One region of the Microbacterium sp. CJ77 genome, then DNA from elsewhere that is predicted to be linked to it. Evidence: predicted binding sites of a transcription regulator. Region 1 holds the regulator's gene; the other holds the start of a gene.
What was found. Region 1 encodes LexA, which represses DNA repair genes until DNA is damaged. Its sites were predicted from a motif close to TCGAACANNTGTTCGA; they were not measured.

Region 1 (7,973 bases):
CCAGGCGGTCGGGGCTGAAGACCCCGCCAGCGGTCGTCAGTTCGACAGTCCGGCCGTCCAGCTGGACGCGGATCTGACGGAGATTCTCGGCGCTGGCGGGACTCGCAGAGAAGTAGTGGTCGCTCGCCATGGGTGCGAGCGTAGCGGAGTACCCGTGTCGCGCGGGAGGCTAGAGTTTTACGACGTCGCGCGGACACGACGACCACGGATGCCTGAACCGCCCCATTGCGGGTGCGATGCATCCGGAGAGGAAATACATGACCGACAGGATTTCACCCCCCGGCGATGTCGCGGGAACCCACGAAGACGCGGCCCAGAGCACGGGTGCGGACACGATCGACTACGCGTCCGACGATGTCGTCGCGCGGGTTCTGGCGCGCGCCCAGTCTCGTTCCGGCCTGCGCACCTTCGGGGCAGCGCAGGCTCTGCAGGATGCTTCGACGACGGCGGGTGCGTCCTCGGACGGGGATCAGTGGGACCGCGAAGACCGCCAGGCGCTCCGGCGCGTGCCGGGGCTCTCGACCGAGCTCGAAGACGTCACCGAGGTCGAGTACCGCCAGCTCCGCCTCGAGAACGTCGTGCTCGTGGGTGTGTACCCGCAGGGCGAGCAGGAGGACGCCGAGAACTCGTTGCGCGAGCTCGCCGCCCTGGCAGAGACGGCCGGGGCGATCGTGCTCGACGCCGTGCTGCAGCGCCGACCCCATCCGGATCCCGCGACCTATCTCGGGAGCGGCAAGGCGCACGAGTTGCGCGACCTGGTGGCGGCTGTCGGAGCCGACACCGTCATCGCCGACACCGAGCTCGCGCCCAGCCAGCGGCGTGCGCTCGAGGATGTCGTCAAGGTCAAGGTGATCGATCGCACCACCGTCATACTCGACATCTTCAGCCAGCACGCCAAGAGCCGCGAGGGCAAGGCGCAGGTCGAGCTCGCACAGCTCGAATACCTGCTCCCGCGCCTGCGTGGTTGGGGTGACTCGATGTCCCGCCAGGCCGGTGGCCAGGTCGGTGCGGGCGGCGCGGGAATGGGCTCGCGTGGACCCGGTGAGACGAAGATCGAGCTGGACCGTCGTCGCATTCGCACGAAGATGGCGCTGTTGCGCCGTCAGATCCGCGATTTCGCCCCGGCCCGTGAGGCCAAGCGCGCCGAGCGCACCCGCAACACGATCCCGTCCGTCGCGATCGCCGGGTACACGAACGCCGGCAAGTCGAGCCTGCTCAACCGGCTGACGAGCGCGGGCGTGCTGGTCGAGAACGCCCTGTTCGCGACCCTGGATGCCACGGTCCGCCGCTCCGAGACGGTCGACGGACGCGTCTACACGCTCACCGACACGGTCGGGTTCGTCCGCAACCTGCCGCACCAGCTCGTCGAGGCATTCCGCTCGACGCTCGAAGAGGTCGCGGGCGCGGACGTCGTGCTGCACGTCGTCGACGCCGCGCACCCCGACCCCGCGAGCCAACTCGCGACGGTCCGCGACGTCATGGCCGAGGCGGGCACGCGCGATGCGCACGAGATCGTGGTGTTCAACAAGGCCGACCTGGTCGGTCCCGACGACCGGATGGTGCTGCGCGGGCTCGTGCCGGACGCGCTGTTCGTGTCGTCCCGCACGGGCGAGGGCATCGACGAACTGCGCGCCGCTGTCGAGGCAGCGCTGCCGCTGCCCGCCGTCGAGGTGCGCGCGCTCGTGCCGTACGACCGGGGCGACCTGGTGTCGGCGGCCCACGACTCGGGCCTGATCGTCTCCGAAGGGCACGAAGAGGGTGGCACGGCGCTGCACGCGCACGTTTCCGCACGCCTGGCCGCCGAACTGGCCCCGTTCCTGCGCTGACCGCGGCCCGCCCCGGTCGTCTCGGGCGATTCCGCTGGCACGCGTCGTCGTTCGCGGGCCTGGTTCGTCGCGCCCACTGCCAGGTGAGCGGCTCCCTACGCCCCTCTCAGTCCTCGAGAGGCAGGACGGGCACGCCCGGCGTTGCGAAACCGAACACCTGGCCGAGGAAGCTCAGTTCGCTCTCGAGGGCGTGCTGGATGGTCTCGGCGCGACGGAAGCCGTGCGACTCGCCCTCGTACACGACGAGCGCGTGGCTGATGCCCTTCGCGGCGAGGGCGTCGCGCATGGCGTAGGCCTGCGCGGGAGGCACGACCGGGTCATCCGCACCCTGCAGCAGCAGCACGGGAACGCTCAGGTCATCGATGCGGCCGAGCGGAGATCGTGCCTCGTACACGGGCTCGGCGTCGGGGAGCGGCCCGACGAGTCCGTCCAGGTAGTGCGCCTCGAAATCGTGCGTATCGGCGGCGAGGGCGCGCAGATCGGCGACTCCGTAGCGGCTGATGCCCGCCGAGAACGTCTTCGATGTCGTCAGGGCGGACAGGACGGTCCATCCACCGGCGGACCCGCCCTTGATCGCCAGCCGGGCGCCATCGGCGAACCCCGCGGCGACGAGTCCTTCGGCTGCCGCCACGACGTCCTGGACGTCCACGATTCCCCACTGCCCGGCGAGGCGCTCGCGGTACGCGCGGCCGTAGCCGCTCGACCCGCCGTAATTGACGTCGAGCACGCCGACACCGCGGCTCGTGAAGTAGGCGACAGCGGGGGACGCCTCGCCCGCGACGTGCGCGGTGGGCCCGCCGTGCACGGTGACGATGTACGGGGGTCGTTCGTCCGCGGGACCCTCGACCCCCGGATTGGAGGGAGGGTACGCGAAGGCGTGTACGGGTCCGCTGGGTCCGTCGAACGTCATCGCGATGGCCTCGGGCAGCCAACCGTCGCTCCGGTCGGACACCCCACCGCGCAGGGGTCGGGCCCTGCCCGGATCGTCGACATCGACCAGCCAGAGACCGGAAGGGGTCGTGGCGCCGGCACCCGTGACGAGCGCGCGCGTGCCGCTCACGTCGCGAATCAGCACCTGCGCGGACAGCGGCGTGCGGATGCTTCGGGCCCCGCCGTCCGTGTCCTCCACGACGAGCTCGTCACGGCCGTGCGTGCGCACCGCCAGGATCCGCCCGTCGTCGAGCGGGGCGAACCATCGCGCGCCGAGGTTCCAGAGCGGCCCGCCGGTGTCCGCGTCGGAGCTCTCGGCGGCGGTGGGCTCCGGGAGCCCGCCCAGGCGTCGCCGCTCGAGCGTCCACCGCCCCGAGCGGTCGGTCGAATAGGTGAGTTCGTCCGGACCGGTCCATTCCGGCTGCAGGACCGATTCGTGAGCACTGCCCGCGACGATACCGACGGCGCCGGTCCTGATGTCGAGGACGACGAGCTGCGTCGCCTCCCACGGCATGTTCGGGTGGTTCCATCCGATGAACGCCAAGCGGTCGCCGTCGGGGGAGAGACGCGGGTAGGCGAGGAAGTCGTAGCCGGATGCCAGGGGCGTGCCCGCAGAGGGTGCCGCATCCTCGACCGCCACCGAGCTGATCTCGACGATGGCACGTTCGGGTACACGCCCGTCGCGCGCCGTCTCGCGCACCGCGAGGAGCCGTCCGTTCGCCCAGGTGAGGTCGCCGTAGTGCGTGCCCGGGGCCTCGACCGTGAGCGCACGCGGTTCGCCGTCTGCGCCCAGCCGCCAGACGCGCTGATCGGACTGCTCGACGAAGTAGAGCGTCCCGTCGTCATCGATCGTCCACGCGCCGCCCCCGTACTCGTGGACGCGCGAACGTGCGCTCCACGGCCCGGGAAGGACCACGTCGGCGTCCGCTTCCGCGTCGGCTTCGATCGCGCGCCGCAGGATGGCCGTCCTGCCGCGTTCCTGCGGCAGTGACTCGCTCCACCACACCTCGTCGCCGACGAATCGTGCGCCGTCGATGCGTGGTGCGGAGGACGTGACTTCGGCAGCCGAAATGGGGGAGGGCCAGGTTCCGAAAGGCAGGATCGTGGTCATCCCGACAGGCTACGCGGCGCGGCCGACACCACGGGTGCCGGTCCGGGCGCGCTACACCGTGGCGCGATCGGGTTCGACGTCCTCGGCTTCGGCCGGCGCGGCTTCGACGACCTCCGGCTCGTTCTGCGCGAGTTCGGTCGCCCACCAGGCCAGGAGCGCGACGACGAGGACGAGCGAGACATCGCCGATCGAGAGCGGGCGGAGCGCCAGCAGCCACAGGATCGCAAGCGCGGCGAGCACAACGCGCACCAGGACGCGATAGGTGTACATCCAGCGTCCGACGCGGCCGGTGTCGACGCCGCTGGAGCGCAGGGACGACCGCAGGCGGTGGTTGACGCCCGTGGCGCCGGTACGGATGGCGACGGCAGCGTTGCTGCGCCCCTGCACCCACGCGAGAAGGGCGAGGAGCACACCGATCAGCGCGATGACCGCGGCGGTGTCGCGCATCGCCGTGACGATCTGCGCGTAGATGGCGTCGACCGCCGTGATGGGGATCGCGAGCCGCGACGCCGCGATCGAGGCCACGGTGGCGCCGACCGCGAGGGCCACGGCGAGGGTACCCCCGCCGATGGCGATGGCCACGCCCGTCCCGACGAGGGCGACGCTCTTGCGGCGAGCGAGGAGCACCCCGCCGATGAACAGCGCGAGGGTCACGAGCGGCAGCCACCATCCGACGGTCGCTGCGATCCCGTAGACGATGCGGACGCTCACGAGCGCGTCGCTCTGGACGAGGACGATCGTCCGGTCCACAGACGGAATCGCGGAGGCGAATCCCACGCCCTGCGCCACCAGCCGGTCCTTCACTTCGTCGATGATCGGCGCGAGCGAGATCCCCACCTCGCCGGAGTCGCTGATGGTCACGGCGCCCGTCTGCGTCGTTCCCGTCGCCGCGGCGGCGAGGCCGCGGTGACTCGCGCGGAGGGCCGTCTCCCAGACCGAGGCGAACACGTCCGATTCCACGAGCTGCGTGACGGATGTGCCCACCAGGCCGCGGAGCCCCTCGACCGCCGGACCGCGCAGCAGATCGATCGCTGCCGTTGCGCGGGGCGGCAGCCCGAGACCCTCGATCCCGTCGAACAGATCGTCGGTGAGGCCCTGCAGATCGAGGGATTCGTCGATCGCCGCGGTCGCTTGATCGACGATCAGAGCCTGCACAGCGGGGTCCTGCGCGAGCGGCGCGAAGGTCGCCACGAACGCGGTCTCGTCGACGAGCTCGGTTCGTGCCCATGCCGACACGATCGAGACGGGCACCAGCAGGGCTGCGATCACGATCAGGGCAGACGAGAGAACAGCTCGCCACGTGCCCCGGCGAGGCCGCGACACGCGCTCCGGGCGGGACGGCGTCTCTCCGAGTCGGGAGCGGAGGCGTGCGTTCTCGGCTTCGAGTTCGGCGAGCCGACGTGCGGCATCCGCTGCGTTCGCGGGAGCAGGAGTGGGGTTGGTCACATCCCCTTATACCGCTCCGAAGCGTCTCCGCGCAGTTCCTCACGCACGGCGCCGGATGCCGTGATGGGGCGTCAGACGGCGCGCAGGACCGCGACGACCTTGCCCAGAACGGTCGCGTGATCGCCGAGGATCGGCTCGAACGCGCTGTTGCGGGGCAGGAGCCACGTGTGTCCGTCGCGACGGCGGAAGGTCTTGACCGTCGCCTCACCGTCGAGCATGGCCGCGACGATGTCGCCGTTCTCGGCCGTCGCCTGTGTGCGGACGACGACCCAGTCGCCGTCGCAGATCGCCGCGTCGATCATCGACTCGCCGGAGACACGCAGCATGAACAGCTCGCCCTTGCCCACGAGCTGACGGGGGAGCGGGAAGACCTCTTCCACCTGCTGATCGGCAGTTATCGGCACGCCGGCGGCGATGCGCCCGACGAGAGGGACCATGGCCGCGTCGCCGACCGGGGGCGCGGAGTCGGCGGGATTCTCTGCCGCACTGCCGGGAAGGTCGATCAAGACCTCGATGGCGCGCGTCTTGCCGGAGTCGCGACGAAGGTACCCCGAGAGCTCGAGCTGGTTGAGCTGGTGCGTCACGCTCGAGAGCGAACGCAGGCCGACGGCGTCTCCGATCTCGCGCATGCTCGGCGGATAGCCGTGCGACTGGACCGAACGCTGGATCACCTCGAGGATCGCCAGCTGCTTGTCGCTCAGGCTCTTGCGACGCCGCGTGCGCGCACGCGGTTCGGTCGTCTCGCCGACATCGGAGGCATCCGCGGCGACCTCGCCGCGTGCGTCGGTGACTGCATCGGAGCCCAGGTCGGCGTCCGGATCGGCCAGGGCGGAGTCCCAGGGTTCAAGCGTCATGTCGTGCTCCTCCCGCCGTACGTGGCGTCGCTCTCGATGCGATGTCGGTGGTCGCTGGTGTACTGCTCTTGCACCAGCGCGACCATCGAAACACTATCCGGTCCTCGGTCGTTTTCGGCACATCTGTTCGAGCGTGTCGATCGATTCGGGCCACACAGAGGCGCAGAAGGACTTGACAAGATGCAACACTCGAAGATAACTTCGGAACACAACTTCGCATCCGGCTCTCCCGGCCGAGAGTCGGATGCGGAGCTGGACTCGCGAACGGGCTTTCCGGCATCGCGTGAAGTCTTCTCAACCCGCGCCACTCAGCACCACACGATCCAGGAGGACAAGATGACGACCGCACTCATGTCGATGCCATCGCACACCCGCCTGCGCATGACGGCGCGTGGTCGCCGCGTGATCGTCGGCATGGTGTCGCTGCCGCTCGCGGTCGCCGTTTTCATCGGCGTCCTCGCCGGTGGCGAGGCGCTCGCATCCCGCAGCGCGTCGGCGCCCGCGGGTGAGTTCACGACGGTTCTGGTGGAACCGGGTGACTCGCTCTGGTCGATCGCGCTCGAGGTGGCGCCCGCGGCCGACCCGCGCGACGTCGTGGATGAGATCGTTCGGTTGAACGCGCTCGGTTCGTCGACCGTGGACGCGGGGCAGCGCATCGCGATCCCCGCCGAGTTCACGTCCTGAGCCCCCGCTGCGTCGCGGGCCCCCACGCGAACGCGTCGGGGCACCTCCCGCCCGGAACACGTCGCGAGTCCCGTGCGTCGTAGCATGGGAGGGGTGAGCGCATCCCTCGAAGACCTCCCTCTCCGTGACGATCTCCGGGGAAAGACGCCCTACGGGGCACCCCAGGCCAGCGTGCCGATCGCGTTGAACGTCAACGAGAACACGCACCCCGTCCCGCAAGAGGTGGCCGACGACATCCTGGACGGCATCGCCGTCGCGCTGCGCGAGATCAACCGCTATCCCGATCGTGATTTCGATGCGCTCCGCGAGGCTTTCGCGGACTACCTCGGTCACGGCCTGACATCGCAGAACATCTGGGCGGCGAACGGCTCGAACGAAGTGCTCCAGCACGTTCTGCAGGCGTTCGGGGGCCCCGGCCGCACGGCCTTCGGGTTCGGCCCGACGTACTCGATGTACCCGCTCCTGGCGTCCGGCACGGGTGCGGGATGGATCGCGGGCGAGCGCGGACACGACTTCACCCTCACCCCGGAGTTCGCTGCCGAGCAGGTCGCCGAAGCCGACCCCGATGTGATCTTCCTCTGCTCCCCGAACAACCCCACGGGCACGCCGATGCCGATCGAGGTCATCGAGGCGGTGTACGAAGCCTCCCGTGGTGTCGTCGTCGTCGACGAGGCGTACTGGGAGTTCGCGCCGCACGATCAGCGCTCGGCGCTGACGCTCCTGCACGACCGCCCGCGACTGGCGGTCTCGCGCACGATGAGCAAGGCGTTCGCGTTCGCGGGGGCCCGTGTCGGCTATCTCGCCGCAGACCCCGCCTTCATCGATGCGTTGCGGTTGGTGCGGCTGCCGTACCACCTGAGTTCGCTCACGCAGGCCGCGGCGCTCGGCGCGCTGCGTCACTCCGACACCATGCTGGCGATGGTCGACGACATCGTCCAGCAGCGCGATCGGATGGGTGCGACGCTATCCGCCCTCGGGTACGAGCCGTACGAGTCCTGGACGAACTTCATCCTGTTCGGCGGGGTCGCCGATCCCGCCGCGACGTGGCGCGCGCTATTCGAGCGCGGCGTGCTCGTGCGCGACGTCGGGCTGCCCGGGACGCTGCGCGTCTCGGCCGGTACC
Region 2 (7,973 bases), 570 kb from region 1:
TCGTGTTGGGCACGCGCGGCGCGGACGGTGCGTTCGTTCGCGCCGTCGCGCTCGGTGACGATGAGCTCGTCGCACCCATCGCGGACCTGCCCGGGCGGGTCGTCGACACGATGGGTGCCGGTGACGCGACGCTTTCGGCGGTCGTCGCCCGCCTCGCGCAGGATGGTGAGCCCCGCGACGCGGAGGGGTGGCGCGGGGTTCTCGACGAGGCGATGCTCATCGCCGCCACCACCTGCCGGTTCGAGGGTGCGTTGCTGCGAACCCCGAGCGAACTGCGTGGTGTGGATCTCGACAGCCTCGGCACCTGACCCGCGTACTTCGGAGCGCCGCCGATTGGGTAATATGGGAGATCGCGCTTCCGGTCGTCTGAGAAAGTCGGACGGGCGCGCCCTGGCGAGTTACCCAAGCGGCCAAAGGGATCTGACTGTAAATCAGCCGGCGTAGCCTTCGGGGGTTCGAATCCCTCACTCGCCACAAAAACGAAGAACGCCCCCGTGCATGCGGGGGCGTTCTTCGTTCACCGGGTGCTGCGCGGTTCGAACAGCCGCGCGTCCCGCGCTTGGTCAGGGCTTGCCGTTGTCGACCCAGCGCGTGTGTGCCTTGAGCGCGTGGTAGACCGCAACCATTCGGCCAGCCTAGGGCGGGCATGCGCAACAACGACAGGTCAGTCGCGCCAGGAATGCTGGGGGTCGTATCCGAGCAGGCGCCGAGCTTTCGCGATCGAGAGCATCGTGTCGTTCACGCCGAGGTCGCCATGGACAGGCACGTCGGGGAAGACCTCGGCCACGAGTTCGACGTTCGGCCGGGTCGTGACGGTGTCGGCCGCCGCGATGATGAAGCGGTCGAAGCCCGGGGGAGCGACCTGCAGCGCCCGATCGATCGCCTGGGCGCCGTCGCGGGCATCGATGTACCCCCACAGGTTCCACTTGCGATCGCGCGGATCGGCGTCGTACGGGAACGCCGCGTAGTCCTCGGGCACCATGACGTTCGAGAAGCGCAGCGCCGTGATCGAGACATTCGGATGCCACCGCACGAGCTCGATCGCGAGCTGCTCCTCGAGGTGCTTGACCAGCGAATAGACCGACTCGGGGCGAGCGGGGTACTCCTCGTCGACCGGAATGTAGGGCGGCGGCACGTCGAACGGCAGGCCGAGCACGGTTTCGCTCGATGCGTAGACGATGCGCGTGATGCCGAGCCGGATCGCGGCCCAGAACACGTTGAACGTGCTGGGCATGTTGTTGTGGAACGTTGCGACATCCGGGGCGATACCGGGCGCCGGGATGGCGGCCAGGTGGACGACCGCATCGAACCCGTCGTGCTGATCGTTGACCGCGGTGAGGGCATCGACGACCTGGCCGTAGTCGGTGAGGTCCACGCGCACGAAGCCGGGGCCGCGCTCGCCGACGATGTCCATGCCGATGACGTCGTGGCCGGCCGCGCGCAGTTCGCGCAGGACGACAGAGCCGAGCTTGCCGGAAGAACCCGTGAGAGCGATGCGCATCCATCCAGGCTCGCACACAGGCGCGGTGCGAGGGCGGGCGGAGTGCGGTCGATCAGAACGGAGGTGGTGCAGAACTCACGTAACCGGTCGGCGTCTCGACCCTGACGGTGCCGTCGCGCCGCGTCATGAAGCGGAATCTGGTGCTGTGCCGATGCCGATGATCCGGAGGGCACAGGGGGCGCAGATTGTCTTGATCGGTGCGCCCGCCCAGAGCCCACGGCCTGTCGTGGTCGATGTCGGCGTCGAGCGCCAGCCGGTTGCATCCATCCCGCGCGCACTTTCCGTGGCGCAGGATCAGCCACGTGCGCTGCGCCTCGGTCGGGCGGTAGGTGCGACGGTCCATCTCGAGCACGATCCCGCGAACCGGATCGGTGATCACCCGGTGGAAAGCCTGGGCGTCGGTGAAGATCTGGGCGGCGGTGAGCGGATCGATCGGGCCATGGCCCACGAGTTGTGCATCTTCGCGGGGGAGGGCGGCGAGCCGGGCCGCGATGTCGGCCCGGCTGCCGTCGCCCGTCAGCAGAGAGACCGGCACCGTGACGAAGACCTTCGTCTTGACCGCCGTCGGGGTTCCCTCGCCCATCAGCCACGACGCGAACAGATCGGCGCGGATCTGATCGCGGGTGCGCGACTCGCGCGCGTCCTTCGACGTCGCCTTCGCGGTGGCGTCGAGGCGTCGACCCATGGCCACGGCGCTGACGGTCGGTACGAGAGCCGAGACCCACGACATCCCGTCGTCGATGTGCTCGATGACCACGCGACGGTCGCGCATCGCGGCTGCGTGCCGCACATCCTCGCGTCGCGCGTCGAGGCGTTCGAGGAGCCTCGTGAGGCGCGCACGGAACGCTGCGCGCGAGCACGACAGCACCCATTCCGAAGCAGCGGCGTCGAGTTCGGCGATGGCGGCTTCGGCCTCGGCGTGTTGCTCGGGCGACGCGTCGACCGGCGCCTGCAACCGTGCCACGCCCGCGACGACCGCGTCGACCAGCACGAGCGGCGCAAAGCCATCGAGCGCGCGGCGCCAGAGCCACGGCAGCGACTCGGCGGCGGTCGCGGCGGTGTGCGCGAGGGAGCGGAGAGTCTGCTCGGCGACGTTCAGACGCAACGCGAGATCGAACAGAACTCCGCGCACCGCCATCTCTTCGCCATCGGCTCCGACGATGTCCGTGTACACGTACGGGTGCCTGCGAGCGATCTCGATCGCTTCTGCAATGCCAGCCGCGCGACGCGCCTCGTGGCGGATCGCCGCGAACTGATCGCTCTGCAGGTCGTCGAACAAGAACCCCAGCGACTCTTCCATCGACACGCTCGTCGGCGTGGATTCGAGAAGTTCGAGGCGCTCGATCATGAATCCATATTAGTACAAAAATACGATTCCGACAATGATCTAAGGGAAAGTGATAGAACATAGCTTCTATCACTACGCTGATGCTCAGCCCAGGGGAGGAAGACGATGACGCAGCCCGCGCCCGCGCGTGCCGTCGGTGTGCGCGATGTCGCAGCGCATGCCGGGGTCTCGACGCAGACGGTTTCACGCGTGCTCAACGGGCATCCGCATATCCGTCCCGAAACGCGGCAGCGGGTGCTCGACGCGATCCAAGCGCTGGGGTATCGCATCAACAACGCGGCGAGGGCCCTGGGTACCAGCACGTCGCGCACCCTCGGCGTGCTGGCATCCGATGCCGCTCTCTACGGCCCGGCCGAGGGGGTTGCCGCCCTCGAGGCAGCGGCCCGAGCGGAGGGGCGCTGGATCGCCACGGCATACGCGGATGCGTCGGATGTCTCGGCGGTCGAGGCCGCGGTGGGGCACCTGCTCGCGCAGGGCGTCGACGGCATCGTGCTCGTCGGATCGCATGCCCTGACGCTCGAGACCGCGAAGACCGTGGCGGCCGGAGTCCCGATCGTCGCCCTCCACGGCGGCACGGGTACGGTGGCGCAGTCCGCCGGGGCGGCACTCGCGGTCACGCACCTGCTCGATCTCGGCCATCGGCGAATCGCCGAAGTCGCGGGTCCCGGGGATTGGCTCGAGGCGATCGCGCGCTCGAGAGGGGTGGCCGAGGCGCTCGACGCGGCCGGTCTCGCCGTCGCCGCACGGTGGGAGGGCGACTGGAGTGCGGCCGCGGGGTACGCGCTCGCGGGGGACATCGTCGAGGCGCTGGGGCGCCCCGACCCGCCGACCGCGCTCGCGGTGGCCAACGATCAGATGGCTCTCGGTCTGATGGCCGGACTGCACGCGCGCGGCGTCGAGGTTCCGACCGTGCTGTCGGTCGTCGGCTTCGACGACAACCCCGATTCGGCGTTCTACCTGCCCGCGCTGACGACCGTACGACTCGATCTCGCGTCCGAAGCTCGGCGGGTGGTCGCCGAGGTCGTTGGAGGGAGCAGCACGACGAACATCGAGACCCCTCGCCTCGTTGCGCGTCGCTCCACCGCCCCTCGATGAGTCGACGCGACAGTAGTGAAGATCGAATGATACCGGTAACATAGTCTCCGTCGCCGGTCGTACGGCGATCGCCGCGAGACCGATGGAGACTCCGTGAGCACAACCGAAGACCCGTATTCCGTCGAGGCGGCGATCTCGGCCACCCGCGATGACGTGTCCCGTCTGCACGCGGAGTTGGTGCGCAATGACCTGGTCGTCTGGACGGGCGGGAACGTGTCGGGCCGGGTGCCGGGTGCGGATCTGTTCGTGATCAAGCCGTCGGGTGTGTCCTATGACGATCTGGCTCCGGAGAACATGATCCTCTGCGACCTCGACGGGAAAGTCGTGCCGGGGACGCCGGGGAGCGATCGTTCTCCGTCGAGTGATACGGCGGCTCATGCGTATGTGTATCGGCATATGCCGGATGTCGGGGGTGTGGTGCACACGCACTCCACCTACGCGGTGGCGTGGGCGGCGCGCGGCGAAGAGATCCCGTGTGTGATCACGGGGATGGCGGATGAGTTCGGCGGCCCCATTCCGGTGGGTCCGTTCGCGGTGATCGGGGACGACTCGATCGGGCGGGGGATCGTGGAGACCTTGACGGGGCACCGGAGCCGCGCGGTTCTGATGCAGAATCATGGGCCGTTCACGATCGGGGTATCGGCGAAGGATGCGGTCAAGGCCGCGGTGATGTGTGAGGACGCGGCGCGCACGGTGCACATCGCGCGCGAGGCAGGGCCCCTGATCCCGATTCCGCAGGACAAGATCGACGCGCTCTACGGCCGCTACCAGAACGTTTACGGACAGAACGAGGACGATCGCCGATGACCGCCGCCGACGGCGGCAAGCCGGGAACGGCTGCCGAAACGATCCGGTCCGGACGCACGGCGCTCGGCGTCGAGTTCGGCTCGACCCGCATCAAGGCGTGCCTGGTCGACGCGGACGATCCCGCCGATGTGCTCGCCGTCGGCGGCTTCGCGTGGGAGAACGGCTTCGAAGGCGGTCGCTGGACACATCCCCTCGAGGATGTCTGGACGGGACTCGCCGCCGCGTACGCAGACCTGAGGACGGATGCCGAGCAGCGCCACGGTGTCAGCCCGGTCACGGTGGGCGCGATCGGGGTCTCGGCCATGATGCACGGCTACCTCGCCTTCGGCGACGACGATGACCTGCTCGTGCCCTTCCGTACCTGGCGCAACACGTCGACGGGTCGCGCCGCGGCGAAACTGACCGAAGTCTTCGGTGTGAACATCCCGTTGCGCTGGTCGATCGCCCATCTGCACCAGGCGGTGCTCGACGCGGAAGAGCACGTTCCCGACATCCGGTTCGTCACGACCCTTGCCGGGTACGTGCACTGGCGCCTGACCGGGCGCCGCGTGCTGGGCGTCGGCGATGCGTCCGGGATGTTCCCGATCGATCCGGCAACCGGGGATTACGACGCGACCATGGTCGCGGCCTACGATTCGCTGGCGGATGGGCGCCTTCCCGCGCCTCTCGCCGAGCTGCTGCCTGAGGTACTCACCGCGGGTGTCGGCGCGGGCGAGCTGACGTCCGAGGGCGCGGCGCTCCTCGACTCGTCCGGGACCCTCGCCCCCGGCATCCCGTTCTGTCCGCCCGAGGGTGATGCCGGTACCGGCATGGTCGCCACGAACTCGGTCTCGCCCCGCACGGGAAACGTCAGTGCGGGCACCAGCATCTTCGCCATGGTCGTGCTCGAGCGCCCGCTCGCGAACGTGCACCACGAGCTCGACGTCGTCACGACACCGGCCGGGGACCCGGTCGCGATGGTGCACTGCAACAACGGGGCGAGCGAACTGGCCGCCTGGGCCGGCATGTTCGCCCGTTTCGCCGAGGCCGCGGGAATCCCGCTCGGGGCGGACGCCGTCTACGAGGTCCTCTTCCGCGAGGCGCTCGAGGCCGAACCGGATGCCGGGGGTCTGTTGGCCTACAACCACCTCGCCGGCGAACCGATCGCCGGGCTCGACGCGGGCCGACCGCTCGTCGTCCGCACCCCCGACTCGCGCCCGACACTGGGCAACTTCGCCCGCGCGCAGCTCTACGCCGCGTTCGGCACGCTGAGCCTCGGAATGCGCGTGCTGCACGGCGAGCGCGTCACCGTCGACACGATGTACGCGCACGGCGGCATGTTCCGCACGGCCGGGGTCGCGCAGCGGTTCCTGGCCGCCGCGATCGAGGCCCCCGTCGCCGTCGCCGAAACCGCTTCCGAGGGTGGCGCGTGGGGTATCGCGGTTCTCGCCGCCTACCGGAAGGCGGCCGACGACCTCGCCCTCGATGCGTATCTGGCCGAGCGTGTCTTCGCCGCGGCCGGGTTCGCGATCGTCGCGCCCGATCCCATCGACCTGGCCGGATACGCCACCTATCTCACGCGCTACGAAGCCGGGCTCGCCATCGAGCACGCCGCCGTCGCCGCCCTCTGACGCCTCATCGAAAGCAGCACGACATGCCCCGCACCCCCCTCTCCACCTCGCTCGAGTCGTACGAGGTCTGGTTCGTCACCGGCAGCCAGAATCTCTACGGCGAAGAGACCCTCCGGCAGGTCGCCGATCAGTCGCAGGGCGTCGTCGCTCAGCTCGACGGCAACGTGCCCGTCACGGTCGTCTGGAAGCCCGTGCTGAAGGATGCCGACAGCATCCGTCGCCTCGCCCTCGAGGCCAACGCGGCGGACAACGTGATCGGCCTGATCGCGTGGATGCACACGTTCAGTCCCGCCAAGATGTGGATCGGCGGGCTCGACGCCCTGCAGAAGCCCCTCCTGCACCTGCACACGCAGGCGAACGTCGAGCTGCCGTGGGCGGACATCGACTTCGACTTCATGAACCTCAACCAGGCTGCGCACGGCGACCGCGAGTTCGGGTACATCCAGACCCGCCTCGGTGTCGCGCGCAAGACCGTCGTCGGGCACGCCTCCGATGCCCGCGTGCGCGGCGAGATCGCCTCGTGGCAGCGCGCGGCGGCGGGGTGGGCCGCGTCGCGCAGCTTGAAGCTCGCGCGCTTCGGCGACAACATGCGCTACGTCGCCGTCACCGAGGGCGACAAGACCGAGGCCGAGCTGCGGTTCGGCGTGCAGGTCAACACGTGGGGTGTCAACGAGTTGGCGGATGCGGTGGCCGATGCATCCGCATCCGACGTCGACGCGCTCGTCGCCCTGTATGAAGAGGAGTACGACGTCGTTCCCGAGCTGCGCTCCGGGGGAGAGCGCCACGAGTCGCTGCGCGACGGCGCGGCGATCGAACTCGGCCTGCGCTCGTTCCTCGAGGAGGGTGGCTTCGGCGCCTTCACGACGAGCTTCGAAGACCTCGGTGCGCTCAAGCAGCTGCCGGGTCTGGCCGTTCAGCGCCTCATGGCCGAGGGCTACGGCTTCGGCGCCGAGGGTGACTGGAAGACGGCCATCCTGGTGCGCGTCGCGAACGTGATGGGCGCGGGCCTGCCCGGCGGCGCGAGCCTCATGGAGGACTACACCTACGACCTCGTTCCCGGCAGCGAGCGCATCCTCGGGGCGCACATGCTCGAGGTGTCGCCGTCGCTGTCGTCGCAGAAGGCACGCCTCGAGATTCACCCGTTGGGTATCGGCGGCAAGGACGACCCCGTGCGCCTGGTGTTCACGGCCGACCCCGGGCCCGCCCTGGTCGTCGCGATGAGCGACATGCGCGACCGGTTCCGCCTCGTCGCGAACGTCGTCGAGAACGTCGAGGCGCCCGATCTGCCTAAGCTCCCGGTCGGGCGCACGATCTGGAAGCCGCAGCCCGACTTCGCCACGAGCGCCGCGGCGTGGCTGACCGCGGGCGCCGCGCACCACACCGTCATGACGACGGCCGTGGGCATCGAGGTCTTCCGCGACTTCGCCGAGATCGCGAAGACCGAGCTGCTCGTCATCGACGACACGACGACGGTTCGCGGATTCCAGCAGGAGGTGCGCTGGAACCAGGCCTACTACCGTCTGGCTCAGGGGCTCTAGCTCACCGGACCCCGAGGGCTCAGAGAGCCGCGAGCGCGCCCACCGGGTCGTCCAGCAACCGCGCGAAGGCCGCC

Region 2: C2868_RS01345 (HNH endonuclease signature motif containing protein) is a predicted target of LexA. The motif match lies at 2,903-2,918, and genes of this name have one in related genera.

What each region holds. Positions count from the first base shown of each region.
Region 1 is NZ_PQBR01000006.1:697,041-705,013, forward strand. It holds gene C2868_RS04040 (class I SAM-dependent methyltransferase) at 1-130, opposite strand, end outside; gene hflX (GTPase HflX) at 258-1,826, shown strand; gene C2868_RS04050 (prolyl oligopeptidase family serine peptidase) at 1,933-3,867, opposite strand; gene C2868_RS04055 (hypothetical protein) at 3,919-5,313, opposite strand; gene lexA (transcriptional repressor LexA) at 5,385-6,167, opposite strand; gene C2868_RS04065 (LysM peptidoglycan-binding domain-containing protein) at 6,504-6,851, shown strand; gene C2868_RS04070 (histidinol-phosphate transaminase) at 6,936-7,973, shown strand, end outside.
Region 2 is NZ_PQBR01000006.1:127,003-134,975, forward strand. It holds gene C2868_RS01330 (carbohydrate kinase family protein) at 1-308, shown strand, start outside; tRNA gene C2868_RS01335 (tRNA-Tyr) at 393-474, shown strand; gene C2868_RS01340 (NAD(P)-dependent oxidoreductase) at 665-1,501, opposite strand; gene C2868_RS01345 (HNH endonuclease signature motif containing protein) at 1,554-2,849, opposite strand; gene C2868_RS01350 (LacI family DNA-binding transcriptional regulator) at 2,955-3,944, shown strand; gene C2868_RS01355 (L-ribulose-5-phosphate 4-epimerase) at 4,038-4,751, shown strand; gene C2868_RS01360 (xylulokinase) at 4,748-6,361, shown strand; gene araA (L-arabinose isomerase) at 6,385-7,899, shown strand; gene C2868_RS01370 (ROK family protein) at 7,919-7,973, opposite strand, start outside.